One region of the Streptomyces sp. NPDC020845 genome, then DNA from elsewhere that is predicted to be linked to it. Evidence: riboswitches for the same ligand, from Rfam matches in the RefSeq annotation. Region 1 holds a riboswitch; each other region holds the start of a gene.

Region 1 (3,865 bases):
GAGGATCGTCTGGGTGGAGCGGTAGTTCTGCTCCAGGAGGATGGTCGTGGCGTCCGGATAGTCCTCCTCGAACTGGAGGATGTTACGGATCGTGGCGCCCCGGAAGGCGTAGATCGACTGGTCGGCGTCGCCCACCACGCACAGCTCGGCGGCCCCGATCCCCTCGCCGACGTCGCCTTCACCAACGCCATCGGCGGCGGCCACCGGGCCCGGGCCCACCAGCTCGCGCACCAGCGTGTACTGCGCGTGGTTGGTGTCCTGGTACTCGTCGACCAGGACATGGCGGAAGCGGCGGCGGTAGTGCTCGGCGACGTCGGGGAATGCCTGGAGCAGATTGACCGTCGTCATGATGATGTCGTCGAAGTCGAGGGCATTGGCCTCGCGCAGCCGCGACTGGTACATCACATACGCCTCGGCGAGCGTCTTCTCGAAGCCGTCCGATGCCTGTCCGGCGAAGGTCTCCTCGTCGATGAGCTCGTTCTTCAGGTTGGAGACCTTGGCGCTGAAGGACTTGGGCGGATACCGCTTCGGGTCGAGGTCCAGATCCCGGCAGACCAGCGCCATCAGCCGCTTGGAGTCGGCCGCGTCGTAGATCGAGAAGGAGGACGTGAAACCGAGCTTCTTGGACTCCCGGCGCAGGATGCGCACGCAGGCGCTGTGGAACGTCGACACCCACATGGCGTTCGCACGCGGGCCGACCAGCTCCTCGACCCGCTCCTTCATCTCGCCCGCGGCCTTGTTGGTGAAGGTGATGGCGAGGATCTGGCCGGGGTGCACGCTGCGCGCGCCGAGCAGATAGGCGATGCGGTGGGTGAGCACCCGGGTCTTGCCCGATCCGGCGCCCGCGACGATCAGCAGCGGCGAGCCGGTGTGCACCACGGCGGCCCTCTGCTGCTCGTTCATCCCCTCCAGGAGCGCGGCCGGATCCACCGCGGGGCGCGCCGCGCCGTCGCGGTAGTACGCCTCCCTGGGGGCGGGCGCGTCGAACTTCCCGTCGAAGAGGTCGTGCGGGACGTCCTCAGCGGCGGGCCCGCCGTCGTCCTCGGGCGGCGGGGGCTCCTCGTCCGAGGGCCCGAGGTCCGCCAGGAAGCTGTCATCAAAGAGGCTGCTCATCGCTCACCGAGTCTAGGGCGCCGCACTGACAGCGTATGCGCGGAAGTCACGAAACGGTTTCGGGACAATTCGAACATCAGCCTTCACACGAGCCCCACAAGACCACTACCGTCCTCCATCAGGCGGTCCGGAACCCGTCGGCGACCAGCGTCGACACGGGCTGTCTCCGCCGAGTCCGGCCCCGCCGCGAGGCAGCCGGAGCCGGGGACCCCCACGTACCACTGGGGTGAATCGGTCCAGCGCGGCGACGCCAGCCGTCCGCCGCCCGGACCGTAGGGCAGCCTTCCGACGCCCGAACCCGACAGCTAACCCGGTAGGCGGTCCACGGAAGGAGTCGCCTCCCTTGGCGTCGCACCGCAAGCCGCGGACCCGAATACTGGACTCGGCCACCGGCCGCCGCACCGCCGTCGGGGTCACCACGGCCGCCCTCGCCTCCGTCACCCTCCTCTCCCAGACGGCGAGCGCCGAGCCCGGTAAGCCCAAGCCAACGGTCGAAGAGGTCAAGAAGAAGGTCGACACGCTCTACCACCAGGCCGAATCCGCGACCCAGGCATACAACGCCGCCAAGGAGCGCACGGGCGAGCAGCGCGCCAAGGTCGACCGGCTGCTGGACAGCGTCGCCAAGCGCACCGAAAAGCTGAACGAGGCACGGCGCAAGCTGGGCAGCTATGCGGCGGCGCAGTACCGCAGCGGCGGCATGGCCAACAGCACCGCGACCCTGCTGTTCGCCAAGGACCCGCGGGACATCTTCGACCAGTCCCATCTGATGGACCGGCTGTCCGGCGAGCAGAAGCAGGCCGTCGACGACTTCCTGTCGCAGCAGGCCAAGGCCGCCAAGGAGCGTACGAAGGCCGGCGAGAGCCTGGCGTCGCTGACCCGGTCGCAGCAGCAGCTGAAGACCAGGAAGAAGACCGTCCAGGGCAAGCTCACCCAAGCCCGTGAGCTGCTGTCGAAGCTGACCGCCGAGGAGAAGGCGCGGCTGGCGGCGATCGAGAAGAAGAAGGAAGAGGAGGCCCGGCGCAAGGCGGCTGAGCTGGCCCAGCAGCAGCGGGAGGCGGCGGCCAAGCGGGCGCAGGAGGAGGCGGCGAAGCGGCGGCAGGAGCAGGCGAGCTCCTCCGACTCGTCGAGCTCCTCCGGTTCCTCGGGGTCTTCCAGTTCCTCGGGATCGTCCGGGACCTCGGGGTCCTCCAGCTCGACCTCCACCAAGGCCGACAAGGCCATCGCCTTCGCGCAGGCGCAGCTCGGCAAGCCGTATGTCTGGGGCGCGACCGGACCCAACTCCTACGACTGCTCGGGGCTCACCCAGGCCGCCTGGAAGGCCGCCGGGGTCTCACTGCCGCGCACCACCTGGGACCAGGTGAAGGTCGGCACGCGCGTGTCGACCGCCAACCTCCAGCCGGGCGATCTCGTCTTCTTCTATGACGACATCAGCCATGTCGGCATCTATATAGGCGACGGAATGATGATCCACGCCCCGAAGCCCGGCGATGTGGTCAAGAAGGCGCCGATCACCGAGATGCCGATCTACGGCAGCGTCCGCCCGGCCGCCTAGCAGCCCTCCCGCCTCCCCGGGTCCCGGAGGGGCGCTCCGGGGCCCGGGAGGCGGCTGCGCGGCTTCAGGTGCCGGGCTGCGCGGCTCAGGTGCCGGGTTTGCGGCCGTAGACGTATACGTCGTCGCCGTTGCGCAGCAGGCTCCAGTACTTCTTGGCGTCGCCCTTGCGCATATTGACGCAGCCGTGGGAGCCCGGCGGCGACCACACGCTGCCCGCGATGGAGTGGAAGGCCTGGCCGCCGTCGAAGAACTGGCTGTACGGCATCGCGACGTCGTAGAGCGTCGACCAGTGGTCGATGTCCCGCCAGTAGACCTTCTTCAGCCCGCCCCGGGTCTCATACCGGTCGCGGCCGGTGCGCACCGGCACCGGGCCGTACACCAGCCGTGAGCCGTCCTGGATCCAGCTCAGCTGGCGGGTGAGGTCCACACAGGCGATACGGCCCTTGTTGGTGGGGCACTTTTTCGCCTTGTTCGGGTTGTGCCCGGCCGCCTTCTGCGAGTTGATCAGCTTCATCACCCCCCAGGTGACCGGCCCCGCATAGCCGATCGTGGGGCTGATCCCGTGGTTGATCTGGAACTTCTGGATCGCCAGACAGTCCGTACGCGACTGCCGCCCGTCCACCGGGCGGCCCAGGAACTTCTCCACCTGCTTCTGGTACGGCCCGACGCTCGTCGTGCACGACGAGGCGGCCTGCGCCGGGGTGCCGAGCGCGACCGCCAGCGGCACCACCATCCCCGCCACCCCCAGGGCCACGCCCGTCCGGCGGCCCCAACCCCCAAGTACCCCCACTGCCCGCTCCCTTCGGCTGCCTTGCCCGGTAAGACAGCTGCTCTGCCTGGTTGGACAGACGACGGGGCCGGGGGGTTGTACGGAAAATTACGCCCAGAGGACGAAAATTACGTCCACAGGACGGCGATGAAGATGTTGGCCGTGGTGAGCAGCCCGACCGCGCCGAGGGCCGACGACTCGACCTTCTCGTCGTCGCGCTTCACATAGACCAGCCCCAGGACCACGATCAGCAGCGCCAGCTTCACACCGATCTTGATGTTGTTGACGCTGTTGTCGTCGGCCTGGTTGAGCCCCACCAGCGCGGCACCGGTCACCAGCATGGTCAGCGCGCCGTGCAGCATCCCCGGGGTCATCCGCCCCTCGCCCGCGCGCATCGGCTTCAGCTGCGCCAGGAAGCCGCCGAGCAGCGC
Region 2 (3,865 bases), on a different contig from region 1:
CGCGGCGGGGTGGCCCGGGCGGTGAAGCGGATCCGCGCCTATCTCGCCGATCTCATCCACCGCAAGCGGGAGTCGCTGCGCGAGGATAGAGAGGGGAAGGCCGACGACCTGATCTCCGGGCTGATCCGGGCCAGCGACCACGGTGAGCAGCTGACCGAGAACGAGGCCGCGGCCATGTGCTTCGTGCTTCTGTTCGCGGGTTTTGAGACGACCGTGAATTTGATTGGCAATGGCACCTATGCGCTGCTGCGCGACCCCGTCCAGTGCGACCGGCTGCGGCGGGCCGCCCAGGGAGGGGACGAGGGGCTGCTGGCGACCGGTGTCGAGGAACTGCTCCGCTTTGACGGGCCGGTGGAGATCGCGACCTGGCGGTTCGCCACCCAACCCGTGGTGATCGGCGGGCAGCGGATCGCCGCGGGCGAGCCGGTGCTGGTGGTGCTCGCCGCCGCCGACCGCGACCCCGAGCGCTTCGACTCACCCGATGTGCTCGATCTCTCCCGCACCGACAACCAGCACCTCGGTTACGGCCATGGCATCCATTACTGCCTGGGCGCGCCACTGGCCCGGCTGGAGGCCCAGACCGCCATCGGCACCCTGCTGCGGCGCCTGCCCGATCTGCGGCTCGCGGTGGAGCCGGAGGAGATCCGCCGGCGCGGCGGTCTGATCATGCGCGGGCTGCGCGAACTGCCCGTGACCTGGGGCCCGATCACCTAGCAAACGCCCTTGGCACTCGGCATATGTGACATAACGTCAACGGCGTGATCACCGCGTGACCTGGGATACATCTGCTTGTGATGATCAGATGGCGTCGCTATGTTCAACCGACGACTCAGCCGCCACACGAGAGGCAGAACGCATGCGCTCCGGGAACGGTCGACACCGCCGCCCCCGTCAGGCTCCGGCAATCGTGGTCGCCGCGGGGGTGACGGGTGCGAGCATCGCCATGCCGCTCTTCGGCGCCGTCGGCGCCCAGGCCGCGGACACCACCCAGACCTGGGACCGTGTCGCCGAATGCGAGAGCGGCGGGATGTGGAGCGCCAACGGAGGCAATGGCTTCTATGGCGGTCTGCAGATCACCTTGGACATGTGGAAGAAGTACGGCGGCCAGCAGTACGCCCCGCGCCCCGACCTCGCCAGCCGCTCCCAGCAGATAGCCATCGCCCAGGCGATCCTCGCCGACCGCGGCCCGGACGCCTGGCCGAGCTGTGCGCTGGACGCCGGGCTCGCCGGCCTCGCCGACGCGCTGGATGTGAACCCCGGCGGGAAGGGGACCCCCGAGGCCAAGGATTCGAGCGAACCCACGGGGATCGACGACTCCGATACGGACGAAGCGTCCGACAACTCCAGTCGGGGCGATCGATCGGACAGCTCGGACAGTTCCGGTAGTTCCGAAGATTCCGATACATCCGACAAAGTCGATAAGCCGGATCCCTCCGCGACCCCCGACGACAAGTCCGGTGAAAAGGGCGAGAAGTCCGGCGATTCCGACGAAGCGTCCCGCGGTAAGGGTGACGAGCGCTCCGACCGCGACGCGAAGGGCGAGGACTCCGCCACCTCCCCCACCGGCCGCCACCGCGGCGCGCCCGACGCCCGCGAGCAGGACTCCGCGGGTACGGCGGACGACGACACCCGGTCCTCGGGGCGCCATGCCTCGCGCGACGACGCGGAGCACACCGAGACCCCCGTTCAGCCTCTCGGTCGCGAGGACTACACCGTGCGCGGCGGTGACAACTTGTCAGACATCGCGGACGACCAGAAGGTGGACGGAGGGTGGCCCAAGCTCTACGAGGCCAACGAACCCCTCATCGGAACCGACCCGGACCTTATCCACCCTGGTCAGCGTCTCGATCTCAGCGCCAGATAGCGGCATTTCGGGGTGAATTGCCCGATCTGGCGGCAGTGAGACATACATCTCGTCACATCGCCCGGCGTGCGTCGGCTGTCCGATCTTTCCGCACCCGGCCTCACCTGCGTGGATGTGGGATGGCTGGGTGCGGATACGGCCTCATTCGCTGGGATGTCGGTGTTTGAACCTCATCGGAAGGTGTGTTTAACGTCTTTCCGCTCGCCACCGCGGGCACCGTCGATCGTCACGCCGAGTCCTGCCGGCGGTCGGGGGGAAACCGACGCATTTGCGCCGAAGGCAGGAGCGGGGGAACCAAGGTAGGCGCCGTAGCGGCCTGGAGACGGGCCCGTTCGGCTCGGGGTGAAGCCAGGTGCGGTCAGCCGCATCCGGCCGGGCAACTCACAGTCCGAACCCGACAGCTCACCTCGTAGGCGTCGGTGAGGAACGAACATGCGTAACGACAAGGGTAAGCACCGCCGTCCCTCCAAGGTCACCCGCATCGCCGCGCTCGCCGGCGTCGCTGGTGCGGCCGTCGCCGCACCGCTCCTGGGGGCCACCTCCGCCTCGGCCGCGACCACCGCCCAGTGGGACGCGGTCGCGCAGTGCGAGTCCGGCGGCAACTGGTCGATCAACACCGGCAACGGCTTCTACGGCGGCCTTCAGTTCACCAACTCCACCTGGGCCGCGTACGGCGGCACGGCCTTCGCGGCCCGCGCCGACCTGGCCACCAAGGACCAGCAGATCCAGATAGCCGAGAAGGTCCTGGCCGGACAGGGCAAGGGCGCCTGGCCGGTGTGCGGCACGGGCCTGACCACCACCGGCACCCCGACGCCTTCCACCTCCACCACCCAGCCCTCGAAGCCGGCCGCCAAGCCCGCCCAGCCGGCCGAGACGGCCAAGCCCGCGCAGCCCGCCAAGCCGAAGGCGCAGCCCCGCGAGGAGAGCGAGCACGCCGGGCGCGGGCACGCCCGCCACGCGATCAAGAAGGGCGACGGCGAGTACAAGGTCAAGTCCGGCGACACCCTCTCCAAGATCGCCGACGCGCACCACGTCGACGGCGGCTGGAAGAAGCTCTTCGAGCTGAACAAGGACATCGTCGAGGACGCCAACCTCATCTTCCCGGGCCAGCTGCTCCACCTCTCCTGACCCACCCGGCCGGGCCTCCCCCCACCCCGGTACCCCCGGCCCCCGCACCCCCGAAGACCGCCCCGGCCGGGCGCGCCGCCCCCACGCGAGGCGCGCCCCGCCGGGGCTTCGTCGGGTGGGCCCTCCGGGCCCGTTAGGCTCGTGCTGCAGAGACAGACCCATACGAAGGAGATCCTCGTGCCGTCCATCGACGTCGTCGTAGCTCGCGAGATCCTCGACTCGCGAGGCAACCCCACGGTCGAGGTCGAGGTCGGCCTCGACGACGGCAGCACCGGCCGTGCCGCCGTGCCTTCCGGTGCCTCGACCGGTGCCTTCGAGGCCCTTGAGCTCCGCGACGGCGACAAGAGCCGTTACGGCGGCAAGGGCGTCGAGAAGGCCGTCCTGGCCGTCATCGAGCAGATCGGTCCGGAGCTCGTCGGCTACGACGCCACCGAGCAGCGCCTGATCGACCAGGCGATGTTCGACCTGGACGCCACCCCGGACAAGTCCTCGCTCGGCGCCAACGCGATCCTCGGTGTCTCGCTCGCGGTCGCGCACGCCGCCTCCGAGGCCTCCGACCTCCCGCTCTTCCGGTACCTGGGCGGCCCCAACGCCCACCTGCTGCCGGTCCCGATGATGAACATCCTCAACGGCGGCTCGCACGCCGACTCCAACGTGGACATCCAGGAGTTCATGATCGCGCCGATCGGCGCCGAGTCCTTCTCCGAGGCGCTGCGCTGGGGCACCGAGGTCTACCACACCCTGAAGTCCGTGCTGAAGGAGCGGGGCCTGTCCACCGGCCTCGGCGACGAGGGCGGCTTCGCCCCGAACCTGAACTCCAACCGCGACGCCCTGGACCTGATCGTCGAGGCGATCAAGAAGGCCGGCTACCAG
Region 3 (3,865 bases), on a different contig from region 1:
GCGCCGCGGCCAGTGCCCGCGCGCGGTCGGCGTCGCCGCGCGCCACCGCGTCGACCAGCGCACCGTGCTCGTCCCAGGAGGCCACGGCCCGCAGCGAGAAGTCGGAGCGCAGGGCGGTGCCCGGGGCGGACGGCGCCGGTCTGTGGGCCGGTTCCACCGCATACACCCAGGCGATCTTGCGTCTCAGCTGCACCAGCAGCCCGGCCAGGCTCGGACTGCCGGAGGCCTGGGCCAACGTCTCGTGGAACCAGTCGCCGAGCGGTCGCAGCTCGCCCAACTGCCCGCGCCGGGCCCGCTCCTGGCCGAGCCTGACCAGGCCGCGCAACACCTTCAGATGCGCCTCGGTGCGCCGCTGGGCGGCCCGGGCGGCCCCCAGGGGCTCCAGCAGCGCGCGGATGTCCAGCAGGTCGGCGGCCTCCCGCTCGGACGGCTGCGCGACGCATGCGCCCGCGTGTCGGCGGGTGGTCACAAAGCCTTCCGACTCCAGGGTGCGCAGCGCCTCGCGCACGGGCACGCGCGAGACGCCGTAGCGCCGGGCGAGGAATTCCTCGATCAGCCGGCTGCCGGGCGCGAAGGTGCCGGAGACGATGTCGTCGCGGATCGCCGTACACACCGCGTGCGCCGAAATCCGGCGACCGCCCGGCATCGCGGTCGTATCGCCGCTCACTTCCGGTCCCGCATTGTTGAACCTCCGCCTTAATCTCCGCGAAACGCAGCCGATTGACGCGTGTTCAGCGACTCTATTCTAAACAGCCGGAATTTCCGATGGGCGCGGAGATTTCATGGATATTTTTGGCCAGGCGGCCGGGCAGCCGGATGGCCAGGCGGCCGGGTGCCCATGCGAGTACGCCGAAGGCCCCGGTCCGCGGGACCGGGGCCTTGGGGAGCCGAAGGGGCGCGCCGCCCGCGCCGGAGGCGCTGATGTCGCTGTGAAAGGGAGAGCGCGCGGAGACCCTGAGGTACGAAGGGCCGAGCACGGGCGACCGTCGACAGGGGCTGAGGCGCCCCCCGCGAGGCGGACCGGGTTCAGGGGCAGGTGTGCGGGGGCGTGATCAGAGGTTCACGCCGTGCGAGCGCAGGTAGGCGACGGGGTCGATGTCCGAGCCGTAGTCGGGGCTGGTGCGGGCCTCGAAGTGCAGATGCGGGCCGGTGACGTTGCCCGTGGCGCCGGACAGGCCGATCTGCTGGCCGGGGGTGACCGTCTGGCCGACGGAGACGCCGATGGACGACAGGTGGCCGTACTGGGTGTAGGTGCCGTCGTTCATCTTGATCACGATGTTGTTGCCGTACGCGCCGCCCCAGCCGGCCTCGACGACGGTGCCGGAGCCGACGGAGTGCACCGAGGTGCCGGACGCGGCGTGGAAGTCCACTCCGGTGTGGGTGCCGGAGGACCACAGGCCGCTGGACGCCTGGTAGCCGGTGGAGACATACGAGCCGGTGACCGGCAGCACGAACATGTTCAGCCGCCTGCGCTCGGCCTCGCGCGCCGCGCGCTCCTTGGCCTCGCGTTCCTGCTTGGCCTTCTTCGCGGCCGCCTCGGCCTTGCGCTTCGCCTCGGCCGCCTGACGCGCGGCCTCCTTGCGGGCCTGGGCCTCGGCCTGCGCCTTGGCGGCGGCCTCCTCGGCGGCGCTCTGCTGGCTCTCCGCCTGGGCCTGGACCTGGTCTGCGAGCTGGTCGTCCATGGCGACCGCCTGGCGCAGCCCGGTGTCCTCAAAGCCGCGCGGGTCGTCCGCCGCCGCGAGGGCGGGGGCGGCGAAGCCGGCGACCACGCCGGAGGCGGCCAGCGTGGCTATGCCCGCGAGATTGGCGTTGGAACGGGCGGTGCGGGGGGCCCGGGTGGGGCGGCGGTGCTTCCCGGCGGTACGGGTGAACGCCATGGTCCGGCGCACTCCTTTCCTTCCTCTCGCCTACCGGGTTAGCTGACGGGTTCGGAGCAGGAAGGTCTCCTACGGGCCCCTCCCCCACGCGGGGAAGGCGTCCGATTCACCCCTGGGGATCACCCGTCCGGCGCCGCTGCGGCGACGGGCGAGGTTGGTTCCCCGGCTCCCCTGGCTCGCGCCGTACGGGGACTCGGCGATGGTTGCCCGTGCCGCGGATGCGGCGTGTCTCGGGCGGACAACCGAACTGACGCTAAGCGTGATCGCATTCGTTCACCAAACGGTTCCGCTTTTTTGTTGGTTTCCCCACAGACACGATCACCCAGACGAGCAATCTCTGCCACAAAGCGGACGAAACGATCGAGGAAACGACCGACAAAAAGAGACCCTGGCGCCTGAAGCGGCGCCAGGGTCCTTGTCACGAGGGCCTGTTGCTCCCGGGTCGGGTCGGCCCGTCGGCCCGTCGATCTGTCAGTTCGTCGGTCTGTCGGCCTGTCAGCCCTGGATGACGCGCACCTCGCCGATACCGAGCGCCTTGACCGGCTCCTCGATCTGCGAGGCGTCACCGACGAGCACCGTGACCAGCCGGTCGGCCGGGAAGGCGCTCACCACCGCGGCGGTCGCCTCCACCGTGCCGGTCTCCGCGAGGCGCGCGTACAACTGCGCCTGGAAGTCGTCCGGCAGATGCTGCTCGACCTGGTCGGCGAGCGTGCCCGCGACGGCGGCCGCCGTCTCGTACTTCAGCGGGGCGACCCCGACCAGGTTCTGCACGGCGACATCACGCTCGGCGTCCGTCAGGCCCTCCTCCTTCAGCGTGCCCAGCACCTTCCACAGGTCCTCCAGGGCGGGGCCGGTGACCTCGGTGGCCACCGAGCCGCTGATGGCCAGCATCGCGGCGCCAGTGGCCCCTCCGGAGGCGTCCGGAGCCGCGGAGCGGAGCACCTGGCCGAAGGCGCGCACGCCGTACGTGTAGCCCTTCTCCTCGCGCAGCACGCGGTCGAGCCGGGAGGTGAGGGTGCCGCCCAGGCAGTAGGTGCCCAGCACCTGGGCGGGCCAGACCCGGTCGTGGCGGTCGGCGCCGATCCGGCCGATGAGCAGCTGGGTCTGCACCGCGCCCGGCCGGTCGACGATGATCACGCGGCCGGTGTCATCGGCCGTGATCGGCGGCATGGGGCGGGACTCGGCGGCGCCGCCCGTCCAGGCGCCGAGGGATTCGGCCAGCGCCTTGTCGAGGTCGACACCGGCCAGGTCGCCGACGACCACGGCGGTCGAGGTGGACGGGCGGACATGCGTCTCGTAGAAGGCCCGCACGGCCGCGGCGTCGATGCCCTCGATGGTCTCCTGGGTGCCCTGGCGCGGCCGGGACATCCGGGACTCGGCCGGGAACAGCTCCTTGAACAGCGCCATCGAGGCGCGCCGGGCCGGGTTGGCCAGCTCGTGCGGGATCTCGTCCAGGCGGTTGCGGACCAGCCGCTCGACCTCGCCCTCGGGGAAGGCGGGCGCGCGCAGCGCGTCGGCCAGCAGGCCGAGCGCCTTGGGCAGCCGGGAGACGGGGACCTCCAGGGACACCCGGACGGCGGGGTGGTCGGCGTGGGCGTCCAGGGTGGCGCCGCAGCGCTCCAGCTCGGCGGCGAACTCCTCGGCGGTGTGCTTGTCGGTGCCCTCGGACAGGGCGCGGGCCATGATCGTGGCGATGCCGTCGAGCCCGGCCGGCTCGGCGTCCAGCGGGGCGGCGAGGTTGATCTCCACGGCGACGACCTGCTGGCCGGGGCGGTGGCAGCGCAGCACGGTCAGCCCGTTGGACAGCTCGGTGCGCTCGGGGGCCGGGAAGGCCCACGGCCTGGCGGCACCCGCCTGCGGCTGCGGGTGGAAGGTCATGGTGGTGGCGGCGTCGCTCACTGGGCCGACTCCCCTTCTGCGTCGTTGTCGTCGGCTGCTGCGTCGTGGTCGCCGTCGGCGGCGACGTCGGCCTCGGCCTGCTCGGCGCC
Region 4 (3,865 bases), on a different contig from region 1:
GCCGACCGGGTCCCCGCCGGTTTGCGGATGGGGGAATCTTCGGATGGAGTCGTAAGAGCGGGGTCTCCCTGTACGAGCGGGGTGAGTCATGATCTTCGTCGACCGCGTGGACGCCGGGCGGCGGCTGGCGGCCCGGCTGTCCCCCCTGAGCGGCGAGGACCCCGTGGTGCTCGGGCTGCCGCGGGGCGGGGTGCCGGTGGCCTTCGAGGTGGCGCGGGAGCTGAAGGCGCCCCTGGACGTGATCATCGTCCGCAAGCTGGGCGTCCCCTTCCACCGCGAGCTGGGCTTCGGCGCCATCGGCGAGGGCGGGGTGCGGGTGGTGCACGACGCGATCGTACGGATGAGCCGGGCGCGCAAAGAGGAGCTTGAGGAGGTGGAGCGAACCGAGGAAGAGGAGCTCGCACGGCAGGCGCGGCGGTTCCGGCGCGACCGGCCGCGGGTCGCGGTCGGCGGCCGGACGGTGATCGTCGTGGACGACGGGATCGCCACCGGTGCCACGGCACGGGCGGCCTGCCGGGTCGCCCGGGCCCAGGGCGCGGCCCGGGTGGTGCTGGCGGTCCCGGTCGCGCCGCCGGACGCGGCCGAGGCGCTGCGGCAGGACGCGGACGACGTGGTGTGTCTGTCCACCCCCGCGGAGTTCTCGGCGGTCGGCGAATGGTACGAGGACTTCTCCCAGACCAGCGACGCCGAGGTCGTGGAGCTGCTCTCCCGGTCGACCGGGATGCCGGGTCAGGCGCATCCTGGTAAGTGAAGCAGGAGGTGATGACCGCGATGGAGACGATCGTGGGATGCGACATCGAAATGGAGTTCCGTGAGCTCGGACCCCTGACCGAGGCGGTCGTCCGGCTGAGGATGCACGACGGGACCGAGATCCTGGCACAGGGCCGGGCCAACCGGAATCCCGACGACCCGGCGCAGCCGCGGGTCGGCGAGGAGATCGCGGCGGCGCGTGCGCTGAACAACCTCGCTCACCGGCTGATCTCGAAGGCGGGCGGTGACATCGAGGAGGTTACGCACGCGAAGGCACATCTGGTGATGTAGGGCGGGTCTGCCGCGGCACCGGGCCGCGGCAGAGCACCCTTCGTTCACACACCTCTCAGATCTGGACGCCCTTGGACCGGAGATAGGCGAGCGGGTTGACATCCGAGCCGTAGTCGGGGCCGGTGCGCACCTCGAAGTGCACATGCGGTCCGGTCACGTTGCCGGTCGCCCCGGACCGGCCGATCTGCTGGCCGGCGGACACCGTCTGGCCGACGTGGACGGTCAGCGCCGACATGTGCGCGTACTGGCTGTACATGCCGTCGGGGTGGCGGAGCACGACCTGGTAGCCGTACGCACCGCCCCAGCCCGCGGCGACCACCTCGGCCGAGCCCACCGCCCGCACCTGGGTGCCGGTGGCGACGGGGAAGTCGACCCCGGTGTGGTGGCCGCTGGACCAGTTGCTGCCGGAGATGCCGTAGGCGGTGCCGACGGCGTGGCTGGCGACGGGCGAGGTGAAGGACGCCGACGAGGACGACGAGTGCGCCGCCGAGCCGGACTTCTTCTTGGCGCGCTCGCGGGCCTTGTTGGCCTGCTCGACCCGCTGCTTGGCCGCCTGCTCGGCGCGCTGCTTGGCCTGATCCGTACGCTGCTCGGTCCGGGGCTGGCTCTCGCGGGGCTGTGCGGCGGGGGACCGGTGTGTGTCGAGGGTGAGTTTCTGGCCGGGGTAGATCAGGTCCGGGTCGTCGCCGATGACGCGGCGGTTGGCCTCGTAGAGCCGCTGCCAGCCGCCGACGCCGTCCATGTTCTGCGCGTCGGCTATTCGGGACAGGGTGTCGCCACTGACCACGGTGTACGAGGAGCCGGACCGCCCGGTGGTGGCCGCGCTCTGGTCGACGGCCTTGGTGGTGGCCTTGGGCGCGGCTTCCGGAGCGGACTCGGTTTTGGGAGTGGCCTTGGGGGTGGCTTTCGGAGTCGCTTTGGGGGTGGCCTTGGGAGCGGTCTGGGTCTGGGCGCGGCCGCTCGCGGTGCCGGGGGTGACATCCGCGGGCTGGCCGCCGCGGGTCAGCCCCGCCTTGACCGAGCAGACCGGCCAGGCGCCGGGGCCCTGGGCGTCGAGTACCTTCTCGGCGATGGCTATCTGCTGGTCCTTGGAGGCCAGATCGGCCCGGGGCGCGAAGGACGTCCCGCCGTACGCCTTCCAGGTGGACTGTGAGAACTGGAGGCCGCCGTAGTAGCCGTTCCCGGTGTTGATGCTCCAGTTGTCGGTGGACTCACACTCCGCCACCTTGTCCCAGGTGTCGACGGAGGCGGCGTTCGCCTGGCCGACGCCTATGAGGGGCAGTGCCACGCCGGCGCCGCCCGCGGTGAACGCGAGCGAGGCGCGGGAGACGCGGCGGGGCCGGGGCCGGCGGTGACGTCCGCGTGCAGCCATTGAGCTCATCCTCTCCTGACGCCTGCGAGGTGAGCTGTCGGGTTCGGGCGGGAGCTGCCCGGCCGCGCCGTTCCCGGTGCCCCCGGCACCGTGGCGCGACTTCACCCCTAGCCGTCCCGCCCGACATAGCGCGGCACGGCGCCTACCTGGTTCCCCCGCTCCTGCCGTGACAGGTCGTCGTGTCACTCCTCCGCCACGGCAGGACTCGGCGCTCCGGCGAGGGAGAGACCCGTGCATGGAATGCGCCGGGTGCGGCACAGTAAACACATGGTTTAGGTCACGACAAGGTCTCGACGGACCTGTGTCCGGAAATCGATCACGGCGGTGATGAACTGTGATCCGCGTCACCGCTTTACGGATGGGGTGATTGTGGTGCGGAATCCGCAATGCCGAATTGCCCCTGTTATGCGATTAATGCCGTCGCAGACATAAGGACGCTGATCGGGGGAAGAGGAGCCGAAGGGGAATGGACGGGGAAAGTCGGGGCACTCGGCGCGGCGGCTGACGGGCCGCCGGATGCCCGACCCACAGGAGGTTGCCCATGGCTCAGCGGTACGGCGGGACGCCCGCGAGGCGTCTGCCGCCGGTCTTATCCGTATCCGCACTGCTCATCGGCGCGCTGGCCGCGGTCACCGCCTGCGGCGCCGACGAGGACTCCGGGGCGCCCGCGCCGCCCGGCGCCGCGGGTGCATCCCATTCGGCCGCGAGCGCCGGCCGGCCCGGCGCCGCTGAACCCGGCGGACGCGCGCATGACTCCGGCCGGGCCTCGACCCCCGCGAAGGCGCCGAGCGCGGCCAAGCCGTCCGTCGGCACCGAGGGCGCCTCCGGCGCCCCGCCCGCCGCGCGCCGCATCTGCGCCGAGGATCAGCTGAAACTGTCCGTCGGCCGGATGGATATCGGCGCGGGCAATGTCTATGTTCCTCTGGCCTTCACCAATACCGGTGAGGCCAGTTGCACGCTGACGGGCTTTCCCGGCGTTTCCCTGCTCGACAGCCCCGGCACGGCTATCGGCGACCCCGCCGCCCGCCGAGGACCGGCGCGGCCCACGGTCGTCCTGAAACCCGGCGACAGCGCCTACGCGAGTCTGCACACCCTCAACAAAGGCCTGTCCGACAAGCCCTGTTGGCGGACCGCGTCCAAAATTCGCGCCTACCCGCCGGACTCCTACCGCTCGATGAAGACGTCGGCGCGCTCCCTCCAGGTCTGCGGCGAAGTATTCGAAGTCACCGCCCTCGAGCCGGGCTCCCAGCCCTGACCCGGAGCGCCACGGCCGGGCGCGGAACCGCTGCCCCCCGCCCGCGCCCGACCGTGCGGCGCCGGAAATGAATTGGCCGGGAAGCGGGGCCACATGACGCCCCCGGATGTCCCAAAATCTTGATGGGCCCGACACCCACTGGCCCCTTTCGCCCTTCCGCAATCATTATCGGGTGGGCCACCATGTGAAGAGGCCTC

What was found. Region 1 has a riboswitch for cyclic di-AMP ahead of ACH4U7_RS25255 (NlpC/P60 family protein). Riboswitches for the same ligand answer to the same signal wherever they lie in the genome.
Region 2: linked by a shared signal. The riboswitch ahead of ACH4U7_RS45300 (transglycosylase family protein) and the one ahead of ACH4U7_RS25255 (NlpC/P60 family protein) in region 1 are both predicted to bind cyclic di-AMP.
Region 3: linked by a shared signal. The riboswitch ahead of ACH4U7_RS18060 (M23 family metallopeptidase) and the one ahead of ACH4U7_RS25255 (NlpC/P60 family protein) in region 1 are both predicted to bind cyclic di-AMP.
Region 4: linked by a shared signal. The riboswitch ahead of ACH4U7_RS09470 (transglycosylase family protein) and the one ahead of ACH4U7_RS25255 (NlpC/P60 family protein) in region 1 are both predicted to bind cyclic di-AMP.

The regions. Positions count from the first base shown of each region.
Region 1 is NZ_JBIRSJ010000009.1:362,449-366,313, reverse strand. Features, by position in the region: gene pcrA (DNA helicase PcrA) at 1-1,113, opposite strand, end outside; cyclic di-AMP (ydaO/yuaA leader) riboswitch at 1,271-1,449, shown strand; gene ACH4U7_RS25255 (NlpC/P60 family protein) at 1,457-2,665, shown strand; gene ACH4U7_RS25250 (L,D-transpeptidase) at 2,751-3,398, opposite strand; gene ACH4U7_RS25245 (hypothetical protein) at 3,563-3,865, opposite strand, start outside.
Region 2 is NZ_JBIRSJ010000023.1:43,958-47,822, forward strand. Features, by position in the region: gene ACH4U7_RS45290 (cytochrome P450) at 1-714, shown strand, start outside; gene ACH4U7_RS45295 (transglycosylase family protein) at 857-1,864, shown strand; cyclic di-AMP (ydaO/yuaA leader) riboswitch at 2,126-2,295, shown strand; gene ACH4U7_RS45300 (transglycosylase family protein) at 2,297-2,992, shown strand; gene eno (phosphopyruvate hydratase) at 3,170-3,865, shown strand, end outside.
Region 3 is NZ_JBIRSJ010000006.1:519,944-523,808, forward strand. Features, by position in the region: gene ACH4U7_RS18055 (GntR family transcriptional regulator) at 1-646, opposite strand, end outside; gene ACH4U7_RS18060 (M23 family metallopeptidase) at 1,053-1,877, opposite strand; cyclic di-AMP (ydaO/yuaA leader) riboswitch at 1,890-2,086, opposite strand; gene ACH4U7_RS18065 (M16 family metallopeptidase) at 2,373-3,755, opposite strand; gene ACH4U7_RS18070 (M16 family metallopeptidase) at 3,773-3,865, opposite strand, start outside.
Region 4 is NZ_JBIRSJ010000003.1:516,071-519,935, forward strand. Features, by position in the region: partial or broken gene ACH4U7_RS09460 (phosphoribosyltransferase) at 89-730, shown strand; gene ACH4U7_RS09465 (dsRBD fold-containing protein) at 772-1,041, shown strand; gene ACH4U7_RS09470 (transglycosylase family protein) at 1,097-2,413, opposite strand; cyclic di-AMP (ydaO/yuaA leader) riboswitch at 2,419-2,600, opposite strand; gene ACH4U7_RS09475 (DUF4232 domain-containing protein) at 2,955-3,668, shown strand.